Regions from separate parts of the Brevibacterium sp. CFH 10365 genome, predicted to be linked through region 2. Evidence: predicted binding sites of a transcription regulator. Region 2 holds the regulator's gene; the other holds the start of a gene.
The links. The regulator LexA, encoded in region 2, represses DNA repair genes until DNA is damaged. The targets are predictions, from matches to a motif close to TCGAACANNTGTTCGA.
Positions count from the first base shown of each region.

Region 1 (11,624 bases), on a different contig from region 2:
CGACGGCGCCGATCGCGCCCCACACGTTCGTGCGCAGGCCGAGGATGACGAAGCTCGGGTCGACTCGGATGGATTCCCACACGATGCGACCGGCGCCGTACCACATGAGGTAGACGGCGAACAGGCGTCCCCACTGGAAGAAGATGTGCCGGCCGAGGTAGAGCAGGACGAGAGCGCCGAGACTGTTCCAGATGACCTCGTAGAGGAACGTCGGGTGGAACAGGGTGCCGGGAGGAGTGCCCAGCGGAATGGCCGGATTGCCGGGATCGATCTCAAGCCCCCAGGGCAGGGTGGTGGGCAGGCCGAACAGCTCCTGGTTGAACCAGTTGCCGAAGCGGCCGCAGGCTTGGGCGAGGATGAGGCCCGGCGCCAGTGCGTCGAGCAGGGTGGTGAGTCTGAGGCCGAGTCTGCGGCACATGATCCACGCGCCGAGGGTGCCGCCGATGAGGGAGCCGAAGATGGCGATGCCGCCCTCCCAGATCGCCCACACGGATCCGGGTTCGAACGGATTCCAAGGGTTGCGGCCGGGGCCGAAGTAGTCGGTGTAATGCGTGATGACGTGGTAGATGCGGGCGAAGACGATGGCCATCGGCACGGCCAGGGTCGCGATGTCGAGGACCTGCCAGTCCTCGACGCCGCGCTTGGTCAGGCGGCGGTTGGTCAGTACGATCGCGATGATGATGCCCACGAGGATGCACAGCGCGTAGAAGTGGATCGTCAGCGGTCCGAGTTGGAAGCTCGAAACGGATGGGCTGGGGATCGTCGCCGAGATGTCGTGCGGAAGGGTGGTCTCGGCGAGGAGCGCGCTCGTGGGAACTGCAGGCATGAGGCCAGTCTATTTGCACCCGCCTGAGAATCCCTTATGCAGCCGCCAGTCCGCCGTCAGTCGTCTCTTCCGCGCGGATGCTCCGGCGGTGGCGCAGTCGGGCCCGCAGCCGGTGGCCGACCTCGATCAGTGCGAAGCCGATGATGAGGATCCCGAGGGTGACCAGCCCGTACTCCAGAGGGAACGATCCCGGGGCGAAGACCGGGTCATCGGCTTCATCGAAACTGGCCAGAAGCAGGTACAGAGTCTGGAAGACGAATGCCCAGAGGTAGGCGACGGCATAGCTGAGGTGGGCGGCCAGCCGCGAGCGGAGCAGGTAACCGAGCCCGAAGGCCCCGAGCACGGTGACGATGGCGATCATGATGAACATTTCCTTGGGATAGGTGGTGAGTTGAGCAGAGAGATTCCCGGTCCGGACAGGTGCGGCAGCGCGGCCTCGGTGCGACCGGTGACGAGCAGGAGCAGATCGCCGAGGCGGCCCTCGACCGGTGCTCCCGATCCGACGGCGAGCTCCGCGTCCGTGGCGGTGAGCCGGATTCCGCGCAGGCGTCGCTGTGCGTGGAAGGGCCAGCCCATCGACTAGGCGCGGTCGAGGGCGGTGAGGCCCGCGCTGGTGGGGATTGGACGGTCGATTCCCAGCGGCCGTGTGATGTCCTGTCCGTGGACGATGATGTCGAGGAGGGCGTTGTCCGGATCGGTCAGCGGCGGCAGGTGTCGGGAGGCGGCGGTGCGGCGGAGTTCGGCGACGATCTTGTCGGTCGCTCGTTGGGCGTAGTCTCGGGCGATGTCTCGGCCGAAGGCCCAGAGGTCGCCGCGGGAGCGCAGGAGGCCGACGGCGATCTGTCCCAATGTAGGAGCGGTCGGTGTCATGGCCAAGTGTGCTGCCACGTCCCGGACGCTCCATTCGGAGCACAGGGACTGAGTCGCCCACTGCTCGGGTGTGAGTGGGTCGAGTGTCTCGGCCAGGCTGAGGCGTTCGGCTTCGACAGTGGACCACAGTGCATCGTCCATGATGCTTTCTCCTCTGTGAAGAGCGTTACTTCTGTTCTTCTGTGCGGGTTGACGCGTCTGTGTGAGATGGCGTGTCGGTGCGGGATGGCCGGTCTGTGTGGGGCGACGCGTCTGTGTGGGACAGCGCGTCGGTGTGGGACGCCGAGTCTGCGCCGGAACGCCCGTCTGCGGGGACGGCCCGTTTCGGATTTCGAGTAGTTATTCGTGATCGGTGAGGGCGGTGGAACGAACAATAATAGTCAGATAGTCTGACTATTATAGGAGCCGCAGTGAAGCGGCACAAGAGCTATTTCGAGCGGTGGGGGAATGCTGATGGATGGGAAGAGCGCGCAATCGGGTTCAAGTGCGCTGTCGCGTCCGAGCGGACAGCCACATCAGAGTGGGCAGTCGCGTCCGAGCGGGCAGCCGGGCCTCGGGATGCTCGCCTTCCTCGCCTACCGGCAGGTGGAGATGCGGTCGATGGCCGCCGTCGAAGCCGCCGGGCACACCATCACCCTGTCGCAGGCGAGGTTGTTCGAGCGAGTGAACCCGGAAGGCTCACGACTGACCGAACTCGCCGAGTCCGCGCAGCTGACGAAACAGAGTGCTGCCTACCTCGTCGACGAACTCATCGCGGCAGGCTACCTGCGGCGTTCGCGTGACCCCGAGGACGGCCGCGCCAAGCTCATCACCATCACCGACCGAGGATATGAGGTCATCGCTGTCGCCCGTCGGTCGGAGGCCGAGGTCGAGGAAGAATGGTCGAACCACCTCGGGGACGAATCATTCGACACGCTGCGCCGGCTGCTCATCGAACTGCGCGAAATCACGGATCCTTTTCGGTGACGGTGTGCGGGCTCGCGTTGTGAGGCCGACTGGCCATATTTCGCACAGGCTTCGTGCGCGTCTGCGTCATTTCGCGTCTCGTGCATCTGCTCGCGTCCTGAAACATGGATCAAATGTGGTCGGCAGGGCGGCGGTCGTGGAGTCAGACTGCGGTGCGGACGCCGATTATGGGTGTGGGCGCGGATTGTGCCCTGCGCGCTCACGCCGGGATGAAGACACAACGGTGCCATTGAGCGACCGAGCAGAGCTACGTGCCGAAGAGACCGTCGATGATGTCGTCGGTGATGAACCGTGAGTGCAGGATGAGAGCGCGAGCGGGGTCGATGCTCTCCGGCGGTCGCCAGGCCGGCCGTCCATCAGCGAGCATGCGGACTTCCCAGTCGGAGCGGTCCATGAGGTGGTGGTGGAAGCTGCAGAGCAGGCACATGTTGTTGATATCGGTCTCACCGCCCCTGGCGTGCGGCGCGACATGGTTCACGTCGCACCATCCCGCTGGTGCGTCGCAGCCGGGGAACACGCATCCGCGATCTCGGGCGGTGACGATCGCGGTCTGCTTCTTGTTGGCGAAACGCTGATCCGTGCGGACTTCCACCGTGCGAGCCTTTTCGTCCATCAAGTGGAAGAAGACCGTGCCGTTGAGGCCGCGACGGGTGATGTCGCTCATCGGGAAGCGGTCGCCGGAACCTGTGGTGGCTTCGCCGGTGCCGTCGGCGATATCAGACGCCTTGGCTGTGACGACGAGAGCATAAGGCGAACCCTTGGCGGCTTCTTTCATGCTGATGCGCGAGATGAGGGTGGCAAAACGTTCGTAGATCCAGACCCTCGCCCCGGGCTGCTCGCTCATGAGATCAACGGTCGCACCGTCGGCGCGGACACCGTGACCGGCAGGAATGGAGCGGTCGGCCGGGGAATCTGCGGTATCGGCCTCGGTCTCACCGGCAGCCTCGACGACGGCCCACGGGGGTGCGTCGAAACGGTCTCCGGTGAGTACAGCGTCGATCGGTTCGAACCGTTCCTCGCCGGGAGCCTGACCGGGTCCGGCGTTCGGGACGATTGCTGGAACGTCTTCGCCGTCGGCGGAGGCCGCCTCGGCGTTCGTGGGCTCTGCTCCCGCTGTGTTCGATGTGTTGTCTTTGGCGGATTGAATCCGCGATGTCAGCAGCCCATGAAGCTCGGATCCCGCTACGGGATCGAGGACGCCCTCCAGCCTCCAATCGCCGTTGCGTTTGGGGCGGGCGGTGACGAAGTAGGCGGAGCGATCGCTGGGGTCGAGCGGCTCCACACCGTCGGGGTCGATGAGAGCGAGCATCTGACGGAAGATGTCGCGGAGCTCGCTGACGGTCACCGACGCCGCGTACTTCACGAGGTCGGCTTCCGCCCGGGATTTCGTCTCCTGGTCCACCCATGCGGGCAGCGCCTTGAGGCAGTCTTCGATGACAGTGAGATGCTCGGCCGGCAGGGTGCCGAGGTGGAGCTGCTCGGCAACGAGCGGGTGTTCGGGCTCGAGCGGTTGGCCATCGAGTGCGACACGTCCACCGAGATTCTCTGCGAGCCTTGCCCGGCGATTCGCTTCTCGCCCCGAGAGATTGAGGCGTTCCTGGATGAGCGCCTTGGTCGACTTGGCGCCACTGTCTGTGGGCGTGCCGACGCGTTCGTAGACGGCCAGCGCCAAAGTGGACAGGGATTCGCTGAGCCGACGCAGAGCCTCCGCACCATCGATGACCTGCAGGGCCTCGCTCGGCCCCATCGGCCGGTCGAATGCCCGAAGCGCTCCGACCAGTCCGTTCAGCGAAGCGATCGAATCAGTGATCTCGGGAGCGCTGGCGGCAAGGTCGTTCCAAGCCGCGTCGGTGAGGATCGGGTGCTGCGAGGCGGGTCGCCGAGAATCGCCTCCAGCCTCGGGCTGAGCAGCAACGGGAACTGTGCTGTGGCCGCCTGCGGTGGTCGGGTTCGCGGGCCCGACGGTTTCGGGCTGAGTGGTTGTGCTGGTCTGCTCATTCGATTCGAACTGTGCAGTCGAATCCGTCTGTGCGTTCGGTTCAGCCTCGGCGGAAATCGCTGGTTCGACGGCTTCGGTTGGTTGTTCGGCGGCGGGAGCCGACGTATCTTCGCGCGATTCTTTGCCGTCGGTCGGCAGGGGTCCGTCGGTCGATACAGGATCGTCGGTCGACGCAGAATCGTCGGTCGACACAGGGTCAAGGGCGTCGAACATCTCGGCGAGGTAGTGGCCGCTGAGGTCGAGTCCGGCTGCCTTGAGCTGTTCCGCCAGAGATGCAGGGTGCGGTGACTCGACTTCGGGCTGCCCGGATGCATTGTCCGCGGATTCTTGAGCAGCGCGCGGCAGGAGGTCGGGGAGATCCGCAGGGTTCGAATTGATCGGCGGCCTTCTGCTCGCTCCGCTGCGCGAGTCAGCGGCGGCACGACGGTCGCGCTTTCCTGACTTGCGTCGCTTGCGGTCGGGGGTGAAGGTCATCGCTGTCGAGTTCCGTTCGTCGTTGAAGGTCTCTTATTCGTATTGTAGACAGTCAATCTGGATAAAACAATAGAAACTTCGAAAATAATTCGATTTGAACTGGCATAGTCGGTGTTTGAGATGTTGCCGGCGGCGAATGCTTGTTTCAGGGTTGATTTGACCTCGACTCTACTCGTCGGCACTGACATGGATCGGTGCCGATTGAGCCGGAGAGCGGATTCTCTGCGGCGGAGCGGCCCCGGTAGGGCCTCCTCGTCTCGGCGGGACCGCCTCGGCGGGATTGCGTCTGCAGGCAGGGCAATTGTGGGTGGGAAGATGAGGGGCTATGGGACTCGATTTCACACTCGTGCAGCTGCGGTACTTCCAGGAGGTCGCCCGGCGGGAAAACATGACCGAGGCGGCGAAGCAGCTCAACGTCACCCAGTCGGCGATTTCGACGGCGATGGCTCAGCTCGAGCGGTCGATCGGACTGGACCTGTCCATCCGGCAGAAGAACCGGTCTGTCGTGCTCTCCCCGGCAGGGAAGCGCTTCCTTGCCGAAGTGACCGGCTTCCTCGAGGCCTCTGAAGCGCTCGGCGAGACCGCGCAGGGGCTGTCCCGGTCGCTGAGTGGGAGTCTGACCGTCGGCGTGTTCTCGCCGATTGCGCCGACTCGGCTGCCGCTGATCCACGACGAGTTCGCGAAGCGGTTCCCCGACGTGCAGGTGACGTACCTCGAGGCCGATCTGGAGGACCTGCAGAAAGCCGTCACGGCAGGCGATTGCGATCTGGCGCTGACGTACATGCTCGGTCCGACGGGGCGATTCGACACCTTCCTTCTCGACGTCGTCGTACCCCACGTTCTGGTGTCCCGCAATCATCGCTTTGCCAGGGGTGGGAAGCCGAAGCCGGTGCACCTGCGTGAGCTTGCCGCAGAAGACTACATTCAGCTCGATCTGCCGTTCACCAGGCAGTACTACGACGAGCTGTTCCGCATCGCCGGGGTTGTGCCGAAGATTCGGCACTCGTTCTCCGGCTATGAGACGTTGCGGTCGTTCGTGGCGATGGGGCACGGGTACTCGCTGCTGAGCCAAAGCGTGTCATCGGGTACCTATATCGGTCTGCAGACGGTCGATGTTCCCCTGCTCGACGACTTCCCGAGCATCGATCTTGCCGTGATCTGGCCCAATGGCGTCCGTTTGAGCCGGCGCGGGAAAGCCTTCTGCGAAGTCAGCAGAGAGGTGTTGGGTGCTGCTTCGAAAGGGTGATGCCTCGGAATTGACCTGCATGTGCGGTCCGTCGAAGCGGTAGGCGCGGGTTGTCTGAGCGGCAGGCGCGTGGCTGAGGTCGGCCTGACCGGCGGGGGCGGGGCGGAGGCCGACCTGAGCGGCAGACGCGGAGCGGAAGACAGCCTGAGCCTCTGCCATTGATTCATTTGATGACAATGTTAGAAAGTATCTGTTGGACCGATCCCGATTCGCTGATGAGAATGAATGGCAGGCATCACTGGGACAGACAGTGATGCATCCGCCACCAGGGTGACAGTCCCCCAGGGTGACACGCCCACCAGGGTGACAGCCCCGACAGGGTGACAGAGCAAAGGAGCTTTGATGTCCACTCCCATCACCGGCCAGGACCACGCGCCGGCAACCGACGGTCACGGCCGATCGACGAAGATGCAGCGGAAGGTGCTTCTCGGCGGCAGCATCGGCCAGTTCGTCGAGTTCTACGACTTCACGCTCTACGGGCTCTCGGCCGTCATCCTGTCCGAATACTTCTTCCCCGACGGCGATCGGATCACCGGTCTGCTGGTCATCTTCGCGACCTTCGGCGTCGCCTTCGTCATGCGCCCCCTCGGCGGTCTGTTCTTCGGAGCACTCGGCGACAAAGTGGGCAGACGCCAGACTCTGACCATCACGATCTTCCTCGTCGGAGCCTGCACCGCACTCATCGGCATCCTCCCCGGGTTCGACACGATCGGCTGGTTCGCCCCGATCCTGCTCATCCTCGCCCGACTCGGCCAGGGCTTCTCCGCAGGCGGCGAATCCGTGGGCGGGCCCTCATTCGTCTACGAACACGCCCCCGTGACCAAGCGCGGACTGTGGATCAACATCACTCTGGCCGCGACGGCTCTGCCCTCGGTGTTCGCCGGCGGCCTCATCCTCCTGCTGTCGACCGTGATGAGCGACGCTGCCTTCGACTCTTGGGGCTGGCGAGTGCCGTTCCTTCTGGCCCTGCCGCTGTCGGCGGTCGGTCTGTGGATCCGGACGAAGACCGACGAATCCGAGCTGTTCAAGAAGACAGCCGCCGAACGGCCCAAGGAATTCAGCCCGATCCGCGACTCCTTCCGCGAGAACTGGGTCGGCATGCTCCAGGTCTTCTTCGTCCTCGGCGTCACCGCGCTCGGCTTCTACATGCTCTCGGCCTACTTCGTCACCTACATCCAGACCACCGGCGACCTCAGCCGCGAACAGTCGCTGCTGACCAACGCGATCGCCATGGCCAGCTACACGATCTTCCTGCCCATCGCCGGCCACCTCGGTGACCGGTTCGGACGTCGGCCCATGCTCATCGCGGGTGCGATTCTGCTCGCGGTCACCTCGGTGCCGGCATTCGGGCTTGTGACCAGCGGACACATGGGGCTGGCATTCCTCGGGCAGACGATCTTCGTCCTCGCGCTCTGTTGCTACGGCGGCGGCTGCTACACCTTCTTCTGTGAGCGCTTTTCGACGAAGACGCGATTCACCTCGGCGGCCATCAGCTACAACATCTCCTACGCGGTGCTCGGCGGAACCGCGCCGTTCGTGGGCACGTGGCTCGTCGACATCACCGGCGTCAACACCGCACCCGGCTACTACATGGCCGCGGCCGCAGCCGTGTGCCTCGTCCTCATCTTCGTCACCCGTCTGCCCGAGACCCGCGGCAGGCTGGGGTGAGTGCGCGATGACAGCAGAGGCCGCCGCCAGCCCATCCACACCCAACCCACCAGAGAGAAGCGATCAGCAATGAACCATCAGGCAGCCCCGTCCTCCGACGCAGCCCCGTCTTCCGACGCAGCCTTCCTCACCGACTTCCACTTCGTCGCCACCATCGGCGCCACGGACAGCAACGGCGTCGACCGTCAGGCACTGACGGCGGAGGACAAACAGACGCGTGACTGGATGCGCGGCTGGGCGACCGACAAGGGCTTCGACGTGCGCGTGGACGCCATCGGGAATATGTTCGCGTGCCTCGAGTTCGTTCCCGATGCCCCTTACGTCCTCATTGGCTCCCACCTCGATTCACAGCCGCTCGGCGGCCGCTTCGACGGCGCCTACGGCGTCATCGCCGCCCTCTTCGCGGCCCTGCGTGTGAAAGAGGACCTCGCAGAATCCGGGCTCCCACCCACCTTCAACCTCGCCGTCGTCAACTGGTTCAACGAAGAGGGCGGCCGTTTCGCCCCGTCGATCATGGGCAGCTCCGTCTACGCCGGACTCTTCGACCTCGACGAGATGCTCGCCGTCACCGACCTCGAAGACACCTCCGTCGCCGAGGCGCTAGACGCCATCGGCTACGCCGGCACCGACACCCCGCCCGAGGCGATCTCCTACGCCGAGATCCACATCGAACAGGGCCGCATCCTCGAGCGTGAAGCCACGGACATCGGTGTCGTCGAATCCAGCTGGTACACGCAGAAGCTCGACATCGACGTCCTCGGCGAACAGTCCCACACCGGCGCCACAGCCATGGCCGATCGTCACGATGCGCTCGTCGCGGCCGCGAAGGTCGTCCTCGCCGTCGCCGAGGTGGTGAACGAGTTCGAGGACGAAGCTCTCGTGTCCTCGGTCGGCCAACACGTCGTCGAACCGAACTCGCCGATCGTCGTCCCCCGCCGCGTGCACATGGTCGCCGACCTCCGCTCCTCAGATCCGGCCGTCGTGCAGACCGCCCGCGACTCCCTCAAGAAGCAGATCGCCGAGATCGCCCGCGCCCACGACATCACCATCAACGTCGAGGACTTCGACATCCGCGACAAGCGCCGCTTCCCGACCGAAGGCGTCGAGCTCGCCGAGAAGGCCGTGGCCAACGAAGGCCTGAGCATCCGCCGCCTCGAGACCATGGCCGGCCACGATTCCGTGGCGATGAACCACCGCGTGCCCGCCGTGATGATGTTCGTGCCCAGCGTCGACGGCGTCTCCCACTGCGAACGCGAATTCACCACCGATGAGGACATGGTCCGCGGCGTCCGCGTGCTCACCTCGGTGGTCGGCGAGCTCGTCCGCGGTGAACTCGCCGACGTCCGCGAGGGCGCCGTGTGGATCGGTTCCTCTGTCGCCGAGGCGCGCGCATGACCCGCGACGAGACCCGCACAGCGTCCCCGATGCCCACCGAACCCTGGACGCTCACCGCCACCGAGGCGCTCGCCGCCTTCCGGTCCAAGGAGCTGTCCCCGGTCGACTACCTGACCTCGCTCATCGGCCGCATCACCGCGGAAGATGAGCGCATCAATGCGGTCACCGAAGTCGTCGAGGAGGCGGTCACCTCGGCGCGGGAGGCGGAGACGTTCTACGTCAACGCCACCGATGACGACCTCGCCGAGGCGGCCGCCGCCCGGCCCCTGCTCGGACTTCCCGTGATCGCCAAGGAGAAGCACGCCCTGGCCGGGCGCGGGCTGACCCAGGGTCTCCTCCACGAACGCGACACCGTCGCGACAGCCGACGCCGCGATCATCGGACGCATCCGCGCCGCCGGCGGATACGTCCATGCCAGAGCGACCTCTCCGGAGTTCAGCTGCGCGACGATCACGCATTCGCCGATGTGGGGAGTCACCCGCAACCCGTGGAACCTCGAGCTCTCACCGGGCGGGTCCTCGGGCGGATCGGGTGCCGCGCTCGCTGCCGGATTCGCGCCCCTGGCCACCGCCTCGGACATCGCCGGCTCGACGCGGCTGCCCGCAGCCTTCACCGGAACCGTCGGGTTCAAGGCACCCTACGGCCGCATTCCCGGCGTCCAGCCCCTGGCCGCGGACTGGTACCGCGGCGATGGGCCGATGGCCCGCTCCGTCGCCGACACCGCCCTGCTCGCCCGGGTGATGGTCGGCCCTGATCCGAGCGATCACGCTACGATCGCCTCGCCCGGATTCCTCGATGGCTTCGACCCCGCCGAGGCGGCCGACCGGCTCCGCGGACGCAGGGTCGCGCTGTGCGTGCGCTTGGGAGACTTCCCCGTCGGGAAGGACATCGAAGCGAACACCCGCGCGATCGCCTCGGCGCTGGAATCGGCGGGCGCGGAAGTCGAGGAGATCGAACTGCCGTGGACATACGAGCGGATCTTCGAGACCGCGTTCACGCACTTCGGGAACCTGCTCGCCCCCGCCATGCGCGCGGCCACCCGCGGTCACGAGGACACTCTGGCCGACTACACGCTGCGGTTCATGGCCGACACCGAGGCGGTCGCCTCCCGTCGTTCCTTCTATGACGGTCTCGCCATGGAAGCGCAGATCCAGGCGGAGCTCGCCGCAGCGATGGACGGGTTCGATGTGCTCCTGGCCCCCACCTCGGCGGTGGCGGGATTGGAAGCCGGAGCCAGCTACCTCGACGGGATCACGGTCGACGCCGACGGAGTCGGTCGCGAGGGCGCAGGTGACGGTGCAGTCGCTGCCACTGGTGGGACGGCCGGTGTGCGCCTCGATCACTACTGGCAGGCGCATATGACGATGCCGTTCAACATCTGCAACCGGGTGCCGATCGTCAATGTGCCCTCCGGGATGGCCGACTGCGGCATCCCCACCGGCGTCCAGGTCATCGCCCACCCGTTTGACGACGGCACTGCTTTCGACGTCGCCGCCGCGATCGAGGCGCTGCATCCGTGGACGGGGCTCGCGCCTGAGTGACGATGGTTGCGGCTGATCTGTTGGCAGGAGTCTTTGTCTTCTTCGACGACAGAAATCGTTCCATAGCCAAATGAGAAGGAGCACGCAGATGATCGACGGGCAGTCGCAACCGACGGATGGACAGTTCCAGCCGACGGGCCGACAGGCTCATCGGATGGATGCGCACACCCTCGCCGAGGTGGAGCGTGCCGGTGCGCAGTTCAACGCCGTCACAGCGATGACCGTTGACCGAGCCGAAGCACTCGACGCCGAGTCGTCCGAGCGTCGGGACTCCGGCCAGCCGCCTCGGCGGCTCGAAGGGATCCCGTTCGCGATCAAGGACGTCATCGACCTCGTCGGATACCCGACGACGATGGGATCGGACGTGCGCAGCGAGGAGCCGGCGGCCGCCTCGGCGACGGTCGTGACCCGACTCGAGGAAGCGGGTGCGATCCCGGTCGCGAAGACGAACTGCCAGGAGTACTCGTACGGGATCCTCGGTGACGAATCCGCATTCGGCCGCGTCGTCAATACCGTCGACCCGGCGCTGTGCACCGCCGGGTCGAGCTCGGGTTCGGCCGCACTCGTCGCTGCCGGCGCTGTGCCGTTGGCGCTGGGCACGGACACGGCCGGATCCGTGCGTGTCCCCGCCGCCTGTCA
Region 1 covers NZ_VIGO01000001.1:290,945-302,568, reverse strand. Annotated here, with positions in the region: gene lgt (prolipoprotein diacylglyceryl transferase) at 1-826, opposite strand, end outside; gene FHG09_RS01225 (hypothetical protein) at 861-1,187, opposite strand; gene FHG09_RS19905 (hypothetical protein) at 1,184-1,402, opposite strand; gene FHG09_RS01220 (maleylpyruvate isomerase family mycothiol-dependent enzyme) at 1,406-1,837, opposite strand; gene FHG09_RS01215 (MarR family winged helix-turn-helix transcriptional regulator) at 2,255-2,662, shown strand; gene FHG09_RS01210 (HNH endonuclease signature motif containing protein) at 2,910-5,135, opposite strand; gene FHG09_RS01205 (LysR family transcriptional regulator) at 5,461-6,381, shown strand; gene FHG09_RS01200 (MFS transporter) at 6,724-8,049, shown strand; gene FHG09_RS01195 (M20 family metallo-hydrolase) at 8,119-9,444, shown strand; gene FHG09_RS01190 (amidase) at 9,441-10,985, shown strand; gene FHG09_RS01185 (amidase) at 11,056-11,624, shown strand, end outside.
Region 1: a site for LexA is predicted at 5,268-5,283, ahead of FHG09_RS01210 (HNH endonuclease signature motif containing protein). Genes of this name have one in related genera too.

Region 2 (11,624 bases):
GCACTCCGGATACCCCGTTCGCAGCATGGGCCGATGCCGCCTTCGTCAAGGGACACGGCACGCAGAACGACTTCGTCCTGATCTCCGACGACGACAGCAAGCTGGAGATGCATCCCGAAGCCGTCGCCACGCTCGCCGACAGGCGGGCCGGGCTCGGCGCCGACGGGATCATCCGCATCGTCCGTTCCGCAGCCAGCGGCATCCCGGGGGCCGCCGAACAGGCCGAAGCCGGAGCCGAATGGTTCATGGACTACTACAACAATGACGGCAGCCTGTCCGAGATGTGCGGCAACGGTGTCCGTGTCTTCGCTCACGCGCTCGTCACCAGCGGTCGCGTCTCTGCTGATGCCCGTGACATCCTCGTCGGCACCCGTGACGGCATCAAGACGGTGCGCACGACCCTCAACCCGGCTCTCGGCGTCCAGACCGGCGACGACGTCGTCGGTACGGGAGTGTCAGGACCGGGCTCGCCCGGCGATGCCTGGTACACGATCGACATGGGCGACTGGTCGCTCGACCCATCGAGCTCCGTGCTCGTGGACACCGGCGGCATCGAGGTCGCCCGCCCCGGCCTGCGCGTGTCCACCGGCAACCCCCACACCGTCGTCGCCCTGGCCGAGAACGCTGAGCTCGCAGCCGCCGACCTGCGCGATGCCCCACTCCTCGACCCTGTCCCGCCGCAGGGATCCAACATCGAATACATCGTCATGGAACCGGCCCGATCCGATGTGGCCGGGGGAGAAGGCGCTCTGCGCATGCGCGTGTTCGAACGCGGAGTCGGAGAGACCCGGTCCTGCGGAACGGGTGCCTGCGCGGCGGCGATCGCAGCCCATCACTGGGCCGGGGAGAAGTCACCTCTGCAATGGCGAGTCGATGTGCCCGGCGGTCAGCTGCGCATCGAAATCGAACCCGATGTCGAGGGCACGAGCGGACGCGTCAGCCTCGCCGGCCCCGCGGTCCTCGTCGCCAGCGGCACGATCAGCTGAGTCGGTCGCGCCTCAGCCGCGCTCGACCGTGAGCACGCGGAAACCCTTCGACGAGCCCGTGCGCACGACCTCGAAGTCGTCGCCGAGCATCCCGGCGATCCACTTCTGCAGGGAATCGGCGCCGAGGTTCTTCGACACGACCAGGTCCGCGCGGCCGCCCGGGGCCAGGCGCGGCAGCCACATCTCCAACAGTTCGTGCAGCGCTTCCTTGCCGATGCGGATCGGCGGGTTCGACCGGATCGCGGCGAACTGCACCTCGTCGGGAACATCAGCGGCGGTGACCGTGCGAATCGATTCGAGACCCAGCCTGCGCGCATTCGCCGCCGTGGTCTCCAATGAGCGGGAGTTGACGTCGAGTGCCCACACCCGCACATCCACCTCGGCGTCCTGGGCATCCAGGGCCGTGTGCAGGGCGATCGGCCCCCACCCACAGCCGAGGTCGAGGATATCGCCGGCCGGCGGCTGCGGCAGATGACGCAGGAGCACAGCGGTGCCGAGGTCGAGGCGAGTGGGCGAGAACGTGCCTGATACGGTTTCGACGGTGACGGCGCGGCCGGCCAACTCGAGGTTCAATTCCCGCGACTTGGCCTCGCTGCTCGGCGATTCGGTGAAATAGTGCTCTGACACCGTTTCAGTGTAGACGGCTGTGGGATAATTGACGGACACCACCGTCGGTGCGCATCGCCGCGACCGGTGCGAAGCATGACGACGTCCGCACGAGAAGTCCCGTGCGGACGGCAGAGAACAAAGGAATGAATGACGTCTGAAGACAAAGAGCGTCGCAAAGCGATGCTCGACCGTGTGCTCTCCCGAGGTGCCCAAGCCCTCGATGATCACGACACCACCCCCGAGGACGACCAGTTCGACCTCGCCGAGCGTGCCGCCCTCACCCGGGTGGCCGGACTCTCCACCGAACTCGAAGACATCACCGAGGTCGAATACCGTCAGGTCCGCCTCGAACGCGTCGTCCTCGCGGGCATCTGGAACACCACCCAGGCCGAAGCCGAGAACTCGATCCGAGAACTCGCGGCGCTGGCCGAAACCGCCGGCTCCGAGGTCCTCGACGCGCTCATCCAACGCCGCGACAAGCCGGATCCGGGCACCTACCTCGGCAAAGGCAAGGCCGCCGAGCTCGCCGAGGTCGTCGCCTCCGTCGGCGCCGACACCGTGATCATCGACTCCGAACTCGCTCCCAGCCAGAGGCGCGGACTCGAGGACGTCATCAAGGTCAAGGTCGTCGACCGCGTCGCGCTCATCCTCGACATCTTCGCCCAGCACGCGAAATCCCGCGAAGGCAAGGCCCAGGTCGAACTCGCCCAACTCGAATACCTCCTGCCGCGTCTGCGCGGTTGGGGTGAGTCACTGTCCCGCCAGGCCGGTGGCCGGGTCGCCGGCGGTGCCGGGATCGGCTCCCGCGGGCCTGGTGAGACGAAGATCGAGCTCGACCGCCGCCGCATCCGCGCCCGGATGTCGAAGCTGCGCCGCGAGATCAACGCCATGGCACCGTCGCGGGAGACGAAGCGGAAGAACCGCGCCCGCCACCACGTGCCGTCCGTCGCGATCGTCGGGTACACGAACGCGGGCAAATCCTCCCTGCTCAACCTGCTCACCGACGCCGAGGTGATGGTGCAGAACGCCCTGTTCGCCACTCTCGACCCGACCGTCCGTCAGGCCAAGACCGCCGACGGCATCGTCTTCACCTACACGGATACCGTCGGTTTCGTCCGCAACCTGCCACACCAGCTCGTCGAAGCCTTCCGCTCGACCCTGGAGGAGGCCGCCGGTTCGGATCTGCTCCTCCACGTCGTCGACGCCTCCCACCCGGATCCGCACGGGCAGATCCAGGCCGTGCGCGACGTCCTGGGGGAGGTCGAGACCGGGGACATCCCCGAACTGCTCGTGTTCAACAAGGCCGATATCGCCGAGGAGGCCGTGATCACCGGGCTGCGCGCGGAGTATCCCGATGCGCAGTTCGTCTCCGCCGTGTCGAAGGAAGGCATCGATGACCTCATCGAGGCCATCGAGGACCGACTGCCGGTCCCGGACATCGACATGACCGTGCTCATTCCCTACGAACGCGGTGACCTCGTGTCGAAGATCTACGCCCTCGGCACGGTCGAACACGAATCGCACGGCGCAGAAGGCACCAGCCTGCAGGCGAAGGTGCCGACCGAACTCGTCGACGAACTGCGCGAATTCCAACGTCCGGACCTGGTCATCGACGAGTGAAGGCTGTCGACAACCTCCTCGAATCCGCTGTCGGCGCCATCGGCGGGTCGCCACGAGGAGGCCAGCAGGAGATGGCCCAGGCGGTCGCCTCGGCGGTGGACAAGGGAATCCACCTGCTCGTGCAGGCGGGAACCGGCACCGGCAAATCCCTGGCCTACCTCGTGCCGGCGGCCGAGTACGTCACTCGCACCGGCGGAAAGGTCGTCGTGTCCACGGCGACCCTGGCCCTGCAGACGCAGATCATCCACCGCGACCTGCCGCGACTGTTCAAGGCCGTGAAGAAGGACCTCGATCCGCTGCCCAGGGCGGCTCTGCTCAAGGGGCGGCGGAACTATGTATGCAAGCACAAGCTCGCCGGCGGGTATCCCGACGAAGGAGAGGGAATGCTCTTCGACCTCGGCGCCGACGCCGAGGCGGGACGCAAACCCACCGAACGCTCCGGGCTGGGCGAGGAGATCCAACGGATCCGCACCTGGGAGAAGACCACCGACACGGGCGACCGGGACGACCTCATGCCCGGTGTCAGTGATCGTGCCTGGTCACAGGTATCGGTGAACGCCTTCGACTGCCTCGGTTCGAACTGTCCGCTGTTCACCGAATGCTTCGCCGAGCTGGCGCGGAACAAGGCCGCCGAGGCCGATATCGTCGTGACGAACCATGCCCTGCTGGCCATCGACGCCTTCGGAGAATCGAACGTTCTGCCCGAACACGATGTCATCATCATCGACGAGGCCCACGAGCTCAAGGACCGGGTGACCAGCGCCCTGTCCGGTCAGATCAACACGAGCATGCTCTCGGCGGCGACGAGTTCGGTCCGGAAACACACCACCGTCCAAGACGGGGTCGTCTCCCTGCTCGATTCCGCTGCGGCAGCACTCGAACGCGCACAGAAATCGGTGCCCGAGGGGCTCATCCTGCATATGAGCGAGGCACTCGGACTGGCCATGGCGCAGATCCGTGATTCCGCACGCCAGATCATCAACGACATCGGCGGCAAGACCGAGGACGCCGATGCCGGTCGGCAGATGGCCAAGGCCCGCTGTCAGGAGATCTTCGAACTCGCCGAGCGCTTCTGCGACCCGGGCAAGAACGATGTCATCTGGCTCTCGCGCTCGACCTTCAGGGAGAAGGAGACGACGAACCTCGTCGTCGCTCCCCTGAGTGTTGCCGGCACCATGCGCAACGGCATCTTCGAAGAATCCACGGTCGTGGCCACCTCGGCGACCCTGTCCCTGGGCGGGAACTTCGACGCGGTCGCAGCTTCGTTGGGGCTCTTCGGCCCCGATGCCCCGAAGTGGGACAGCCTCGATGTCGGATCGCCCTTCGACTATGGGAAGCAGGGCATCCTCTACGTCGCCTCCCACCTGCCCAAGCCCGGACGCAGCGGGCTGAGCGAGGAGGCGCTGACGGAGCTCGAGGAACTCGTCGAGGCGTCGAACGGCGGAGCGCTGGGACTGTTCTCCTCCCGCGCTGCGGCGAACGCGGCGGCCGAACACCTGCGGAAGAAACTCGATCTCCCGATCCTGCTGCAAGGTGATGACGGACTGCCCGCGCTGGTCTCCCAGTTCACCGCCGATGATCAGACCTGCCTATTCGGGACCATGTCGCTGTGGCAGGGAGTCGACGTCCCGGGACGCACGAACCGCCTGGTCATCATCGACCGTCTGCCGTTCCCACGCCCCGACGATCCGCTCATGCAGGCTCGAGCACGCGATGCCGACCAGCGCGGAGTCAACGGGTTCATGGCCGTGTCGGCCACCCACGCTGCATTGCGTCTGGCTCAGGGAGCCGGCCGACTCATCCGTTCCACTGGTGACAGGGGGGTGGTCGCCGTGCTCGACTCGCGGCTGCGCTCGGCCCGGTACGCCGGTTTCCTGGTCAACTCGATGCCGAGGATGTGGCCGACGACGAACTCCGGTCTCGTGCGCAAGAGCCTGGCACGGCTGGCCGAGACCGACGAAGGATGACACAAAGGCCCGCGACCGAATCGGTCGCGGGCCTTTGCATTTCGGCAGCGGAGAGCCGACAGAGGGTCAGAGGCGGCGGACGACTGCGACGACGAGGCCCATGATCTGCGCGTAGGTGCCGTCGATGGGCTCGTAGTTCTCGTTCTGCGGCATCAGCCACTGCTGACCGGCCTTGCGCTTGAGCGTCTTCACCGTGGCCTCGCCGTCGAGCAGTGCTGCGACGATCTGACCGTTGTCAGCGGTGTGCTGCTTGCGCACGACCACCCAGTCGTCGTGGCAGATGGCGGCTTCGATCATCGAATCGCCGACGACCTTGAGCAGGAACATGTCACCGGAGCCGACCACCTGGGTCGGCAGCGAGAAGACATCGTCGACTTCCTGTTCGGCCAGGATCGGTCCACCGGCGGCGATGCGGCCGACGACCGGAACCTGGACCGTGTTGTTGGACAGCTCCTCGTACTTCGCGCGCTCGGCCTCTTCCTCTTCGAACGGATTGACCACTTCGATGGCACGCGGGCGCTTCGGGTCGCGACGGACATAGCCGAGGCGCTCGAGCTGGGAGAGCTGGTGGGCGACGCTCGAGAGGGAAGCCAGTCCTGCGGCCCTGCCGATCTCGCGCATGCTCGGCGGGTAGCCGTTGGTGACGACCGCGCGTTCGATGGTTTCGAGCACGAGACGCTGACGAGGAGTCAGGCGGAAATCGCCCTCACCGGTCGATCCCTCGGGGATCTGGACCACGTCGTCGTCATCGCTGCGAGCGGCAGCGATCTCGCTGGCAACATCTTCGTTGCGAGGCCTGCCTCTGCCTCGTTTGTTCTGAACCATTGCTCGTTCCCCTTCGTTCTATTCCCTGCCGCTGAACGCCGTGATCTCCGCTTCGGAGATTCTCGTGTCAGTGCCGACTGAGATGGTTCTGACAGATCAATCAACAACGCTGGTTCTCTCTCATTGTCGCATAGATGTTCGAGTCGGACTGGACATTTGTTCGATTGGCATGTTGAATAGAACAGACGTTCTACCGATTACTGGTGGAATCGTACGAATGAAAGAGGTAATGCGATGTCTGCACAGAACACCGAGCTGCGCCTGACCACTCGTGGACGCCAGGCTGTGCGCCTTCTCCGGACCCTGCTCGTCGCTCTCGTCGTCATCGGCGGAGCGCTCCTCCTCGCCACCCAGTCGTTCTCTGCCGCTGCTGTCGCCGAATCGGAGACGGAGAGCGTCGGCATCGATGCCGACGCCGTTGTCGTCGGTGAAGGCGAATCGCTGTGGACCGTGGCTTCGAATCTCGGCCTCGACCGCGACACCCGCGATGTCGTGGCTGATATCGCCGAGATCAATCACCTGGACACCCCGACCGTCCACCCCGGCCAGACCCTCGACGTCCCCGTCCGCTGAGGGCCGGCCGGATCCGGCCGCCTCGGCGAGTCTCGTGGCCCGACCCGCCGCCCGGGCGGCGTGGGCCTCTCGGTAGAATGATCGCCGTGGGAAACATCGAATCTCTGCCAGTGCGGTCCGACCTCGTCGGCCTCAAGCCCTACGGGGCTCCGCACCTCAATGTGCCGGTCCAGCTCAACGTCAACGAGAACGCCTATCCGCTTCCGGACGTCGTCGCCGACAGCATGCGCGCCGCCGTCGATGATCACTTCTCCGGACTCAACCGGTATCCCGACCGCGAATTCACCGCTCTGCGCGAACACCTCGTGACCTACCTGGACGGAGTGAACGAACGCGCCGGAGACACCGTCGAACTCGACCCCTCCATGATCTGGGCAGCCAATGGTTCGAACGAAGTGCTCAGCCATATCGTGCAGGCCTTCGGCGGGCCCGGGCGGACCGTCCTCGGGTTCACCCCCTCCTATTCGATGCACCCGCTCATCACCACGGGCACCGGAGCCGAATGGCAGCACGTCGAACGCAAGGACGACTTCACTCTCGATGCCGACACGGTCGCCGCCGAGGTGGCCCGTGCGAATCCGGACATCGTCTTCCTCTGCACTCCGAACAACCCGACCGGCACCTCGATCGGACTCGACGTCATCGAGGCCGCCTACGACAACTGTTCGGGAATCGTCATCGTCGACGAGGCATACGCGGAGTTCTCCCGCCCTGCCAAGTCCTCGGCGATGACTCTGCTGGACGGTCGGCCCCGCCTCGTCGTCTCCCGCACCATGAGCAAGGCCTTCGCCTGCGCCGGACTGCGGCTGGGCTACGCCATCGCCGCCCCCGAGCTCATCGACGTCCTCCGCCTCGTCCGCCTGCCCTACCACCTGTCCGAGGTCACCCAGGTCCTCGCCTGCACCGCACTCGAACACGCTGAGCTGCTGCTGGGCAACGTCGACCGGCTCATCGACTCACGCAACCGGATGGCAAGCCACCTCGCAGAGGCCGGGTTCACCGTCCACGACAGCGATTCGAACTTCCTCCTCTTCGGCAACATCTCCTCACCGGCCGATCTGTGGCAGAAGCTGCTCGATCGTGGAGTCCTCATCCGCGATATCGGCATCACCGGCCACGCCCGCGTCAACGCCGGCACCGAGGAGGAGACCGCAGCGTTCCTGACCGCCATCGACGAGATCCTCGCCGAATCCCCGGACACCCTCGGGGAACGTCCGCAGGCTCCAACCCAGTCAACCCCGTCATCCGCCGCCCCGACGAAAGGCACTCCATGAGGCAGGCCCAGAACTCGCGCACCACCTCCGAGTCCACGGTGTCCGTGGCCGTCAACCTTGACGGCACCGGCGCCTCGACCATCTCGACGAGCGTGCCGTTCTTCGACCATATGCTCACGGCCCTGTCGAAGCACTCGATGATCGACCTCGACATCACCGCCACCGGCGACACCCACATCGACGTCCACCACACCGTCGAAGACACCTCCATCGTGCTCGGCCAGACCCTGCGCGAAGCACTCGGCGACAAGGTCGGCATCCGCCGCTACGGATTCGCCGCCGTGCCGCTGGACGAAGCATTGGCGCAGTGTGTCGTCGACGTCTCCGGTCGTCCCTACTTCGTCCACGAAGGCGAACCCGAAGGCCAGCAGTACCACCTCATCGGCGGTCACTTCACCGGTTCGATGACCTCCCACTCGCTGGAATCCATCGCCTTCAACGGCGGACTCACCGTCCACCTCGACCTCATCCGCGGCCGCGATCCGCACCACATCGTCGAAGCCGAGTTCAAGGCCTTCGCCCGGGCGCTGCGCGAAGCCGTCGAGACCGATCCTCGAAGCAACTCCGTTCCCAGCACCAAGGGAGTCCTGTGAGCACGACCGTCATCGTGACCCCATTCGGGGTCGCCCAGCAGCTGGCCGCCGCCTGCGTGCTGTCGAACATCTCCGGCACCATCGTGCCGATCGGCGAATTCAGCGGAATCGTCCTCGCCGACACCGATGTCAAAGCCGGCAACGAGGCGGCCGCGGCGATCTCGAAGCTCGCCGGCAAACATGAGGTCCTCCTCCTCGTGCGCAGCGAAGAGCAGATCGACGCCGGCCACTACCGCCACGGCAGTCGCGAATCCGACGTGCCGGCCGGACTGGCGCTGAAGAACCTGCCCGATGTGCTCGAAGGGCTGCTGCTCGAGACCGTTGCCGCAGAAGACGTCGAAGGCAGTATCCCGACCTCATCGATGACGAAGCTGCAGGCCAGCGCCGCCACCATGAGCCCGGGCCGGGCCGCCATGGCACGCACGGCACTGCTGTGGATCATCGCCGCAGTCCTCGCCGGACTCGTCACCGCCTTCGGCATCGCCCTGGCCCTGGGCGGGAACACCATCGCCTGGGTCGTCGCCGCCCTCGGCGCCATCGTCCTCGGATTCTCCCTGTGGAGGATCTGGTCGGTGCTGAGCAAGGGCGCGAAGCGATGACGACGGTTGCCGTCCTCGACTACGGAGCCGGCAATGTCCGCTCCGCCGTGCGTGCTGTCGCCGCGGCCGGCGCCGAGGTCACGCTCACGGCCGACCACGATGTCATCAACGACTCCGACGGACTGCTGGTTCCCGGCGTCGGCGCCTTCTCCGCCGTGATGGCCGGACTGGAGAACGTCGGGGGAGTCGAACTCATCCGTGCCCGCCACGAACAGGGCCGACCGCTGCTCGGCATCTGCGTCGGTCTGCAGGTGTTCTTCGCCCGCGGTGAGGAACACCGAGTCAAGACCGAAGGCATCGGCCTGTGGCCCGGTGCCGTCACCGCGCTCGAGGCCCCGGTCATCCCGCATATGGGGTGGTCGAAGGTCACCGCGCCCGCAGACTCGGCCATGTTCGCCGGGATCAGCGACGAACGCTTCTATTTCGTCCATTCCTATGCCGCCGCCGAACCACCGCCGGGCACGATGGTGACGACCTCCCGCCACGGCAGCGAATTCGTCGCCGCCGTCGAAGACGGCACGACCTGGGCCGCGCAGTTCCACCCCGAGAAATCCGCCGAGGCGGGGGCCCGGCTGCTGCGCAACTGGCTCGCCTCGTTCGCGGCCGACAGCAGTCCGGGCAGCGACTCCGGCCGTACCGGCACCAACCCCACAGACGCACTCAGCTCCTGACCGAGCACACCGACTATGGTTGCCCGCAAACCCCGTGGCACCCTGGCAGAAAGGTCACAATGACAGACAGTTCGAACAAGCTGGTCCTCCTCCCCGCCGTCGACGTCGCCGACGGCAAGGCCGTCCGTCTCGTCCAGGGCGAAGCCGGAACCGAAACCGACTACGGTTCACCCATTGACGCCGCCCAGGACTTCGAGAACCGCGGAGCCGAATGGATCCACCTCGTCGACCTCGATGCCGCCTTCGGACGCGGATCGAACTCCGACCTGCTCAACCAGGTCGTCAAGGCAGTGGGGATCAAGGTCGAACTCTCCGGCGGAATCCGTGACACCGAAAGCCTCGAACGGGCACTCGACACCGGAGCCGAGCGCGTCAACATCGGCACCGCCGCCCTCGAGAACCCCGAATGGACCGCCGAGATGATCTCGCGCTTCGGCGACCAGGTCGCCATCGGCCTCGACGTGCGAGGGACCACCCTGGCCGCCCGCGGCTGGACGCAGGACGGCGGCGACCTCTACGAAGTCCTGGCCACCCTCGAATCCACCGGCTGCTGCCGCTACGTCGTCACCGATGTGCGCAAGGACGGCACCCTGCAGGGGCCCAACGTCGAACTGCTCAAGGACCTCGCACAGAAGACCGACTCTCCGATCGTGGCCTCCGGCGGAGTCTCCAGCCTCGATGACCTGCGTGCACTCCGTGAGCTCGTGCCCTTCGGCGTCGACTCGGCGATCGTGGGCAAGGCCCTCTACGCCGGCAAGTTCACTCTGGAAGAAGCCCTCGACGTCGCAGGACGGTGAGCCTGTGAACACGCACTCGCCCGATCCGGACGAACCTCGGTCCACCGCGTCTGCCGACCAGACAGGCGACGCCCCGACGGATTCCGCCGGACAGGCGTGGGCGGGCCGGGACCTCAAACCCAACCCGTTCTCCGGCGACTCCGGGCTGGCCGACCCGGCCCTGCTCGAAGCCATGACCCAGGTCGCTCAGGCACCCCTGGACCCGGCTGCGCACCAGCAGGTCGTCCGGGCCCTGTCCGGGGCCAGGCTCTACGCCCCGATCGTGCCGATGGTCGTCGACCAGGAGGTCGGAGAGAACGGTCTGATGGCCGACAACTCCTCGGAGATGGCGATGGTCCGCCTCCAGGCCGAGGACGGTCGCGAATGCACCCCGGGATTCTCCGGAATCCCACCGCTGACGGCGTGGCATTCGGACGCCCGGCCCGTGCCGATCGAATCCGAACGGCTCGTCCTCGGGGCGATCGAGGCCGAGTCCCAGCTCGTCGTGCTCGACCCCGGTGCCGATTCCTCGTTCCTGCTGCGCCGACCGGCCATGTTCGCGTTCGTGCAGTCCCAGCCCTGGACGCCGTCCTGGGCCGACGCCGAGGTGGCCCATCGTCTGCGTGCCATCGCCGAGCCCTTCCCCTGGCTGGCTCGGCTCGGTGTGAGCCCCGGCAGCAGCTCCGTCCACCTCGGCGGGCCGGAGCTCGGAATCACGCTCGGCGTCGAGTCCGAAGTGCCCCCGGAGGAGGTGCGCCGGTTCCAGGAGACCGTGGCCGGTGACGAAGAGCTCGTCGCGAAGATCGATTCTCTGGCCATCCGCCTCATCGAAGTCTGACTGTTTCGGGCGTGTCAGATCGGCACGGCCCTTATGCTTGTGACCCATGAGCGAAATCCGTGACCTCGGCCACTCGACCACCCCGGACGACACCTACCTCGACGAGATGGCTCGTCAGACCCAGGCTCGGGCCGCGCAGGCCGCCGAGTGGGTCTCCGACTTCACCGGAGCCCCGGACACGAGTCGCTCCGGCATCGCCGCGGGTCTGGACGCCGCGGAGGGCGACCTCACGGAACTGCTCCACACCATCCATGACTTAGCCGAGACCGCCTTCGAAGAGTTCGACTCGGTCG
Region 2 covers NZ_VIGO01000006.1:303,040-314,663, forward strand. Annotated here, with positions in the region: gene dapF (diaminopimelate epimerase) at 1-986, shown strand, start outside; gene FHG09_RS14160 (class I SAM-dependent methyltransferase) at 999-1,613, opposite strand; gene hflX (GTPase HflX) at 1,743-3,215, shown strand; gene FHG09_RS14170 (ATP-dependent DNA helicase) at 3,212-5,182, shown strand; gene lexA (transcriptional repressor LexA) at 5,249-6,007, opposite strand; gene FHG09_RS14180 (LysM peptidoglycan-binding domain-containing protein) at 6,242-6,580, shown strand; gene FHG09_RS14185 (histidinol-phosphate transaminase) at 6,667-7,854, shown strand; gene hisB (imidazoleglycerol-phosphate dehydratase HisB) at 7,851-8,447, shown strand; gene FHG09_RS14195 (hypothetical protein) at 8,444-9,046, shown strand; gene hisH (imidazole glycerol phosphate synthase subunit HisH) at 9,043-9,717, shown strand; gene priA (bifunctional 1-(5-phosphoribosyl)-5-((5-phosphoribosylamino)methylideneamino)imidazole-4-carboxamide isomerase/phosphoribosylanthranilate isomerase PriA) at 9,777-10,514, shown strand; gene FHG09_RS14210 (SseB family protein) at 10,519-11,331, shown strand; gene FHG09_RS14215 (amidohydrolase) at 11,378-11,624, shown strand, end outside.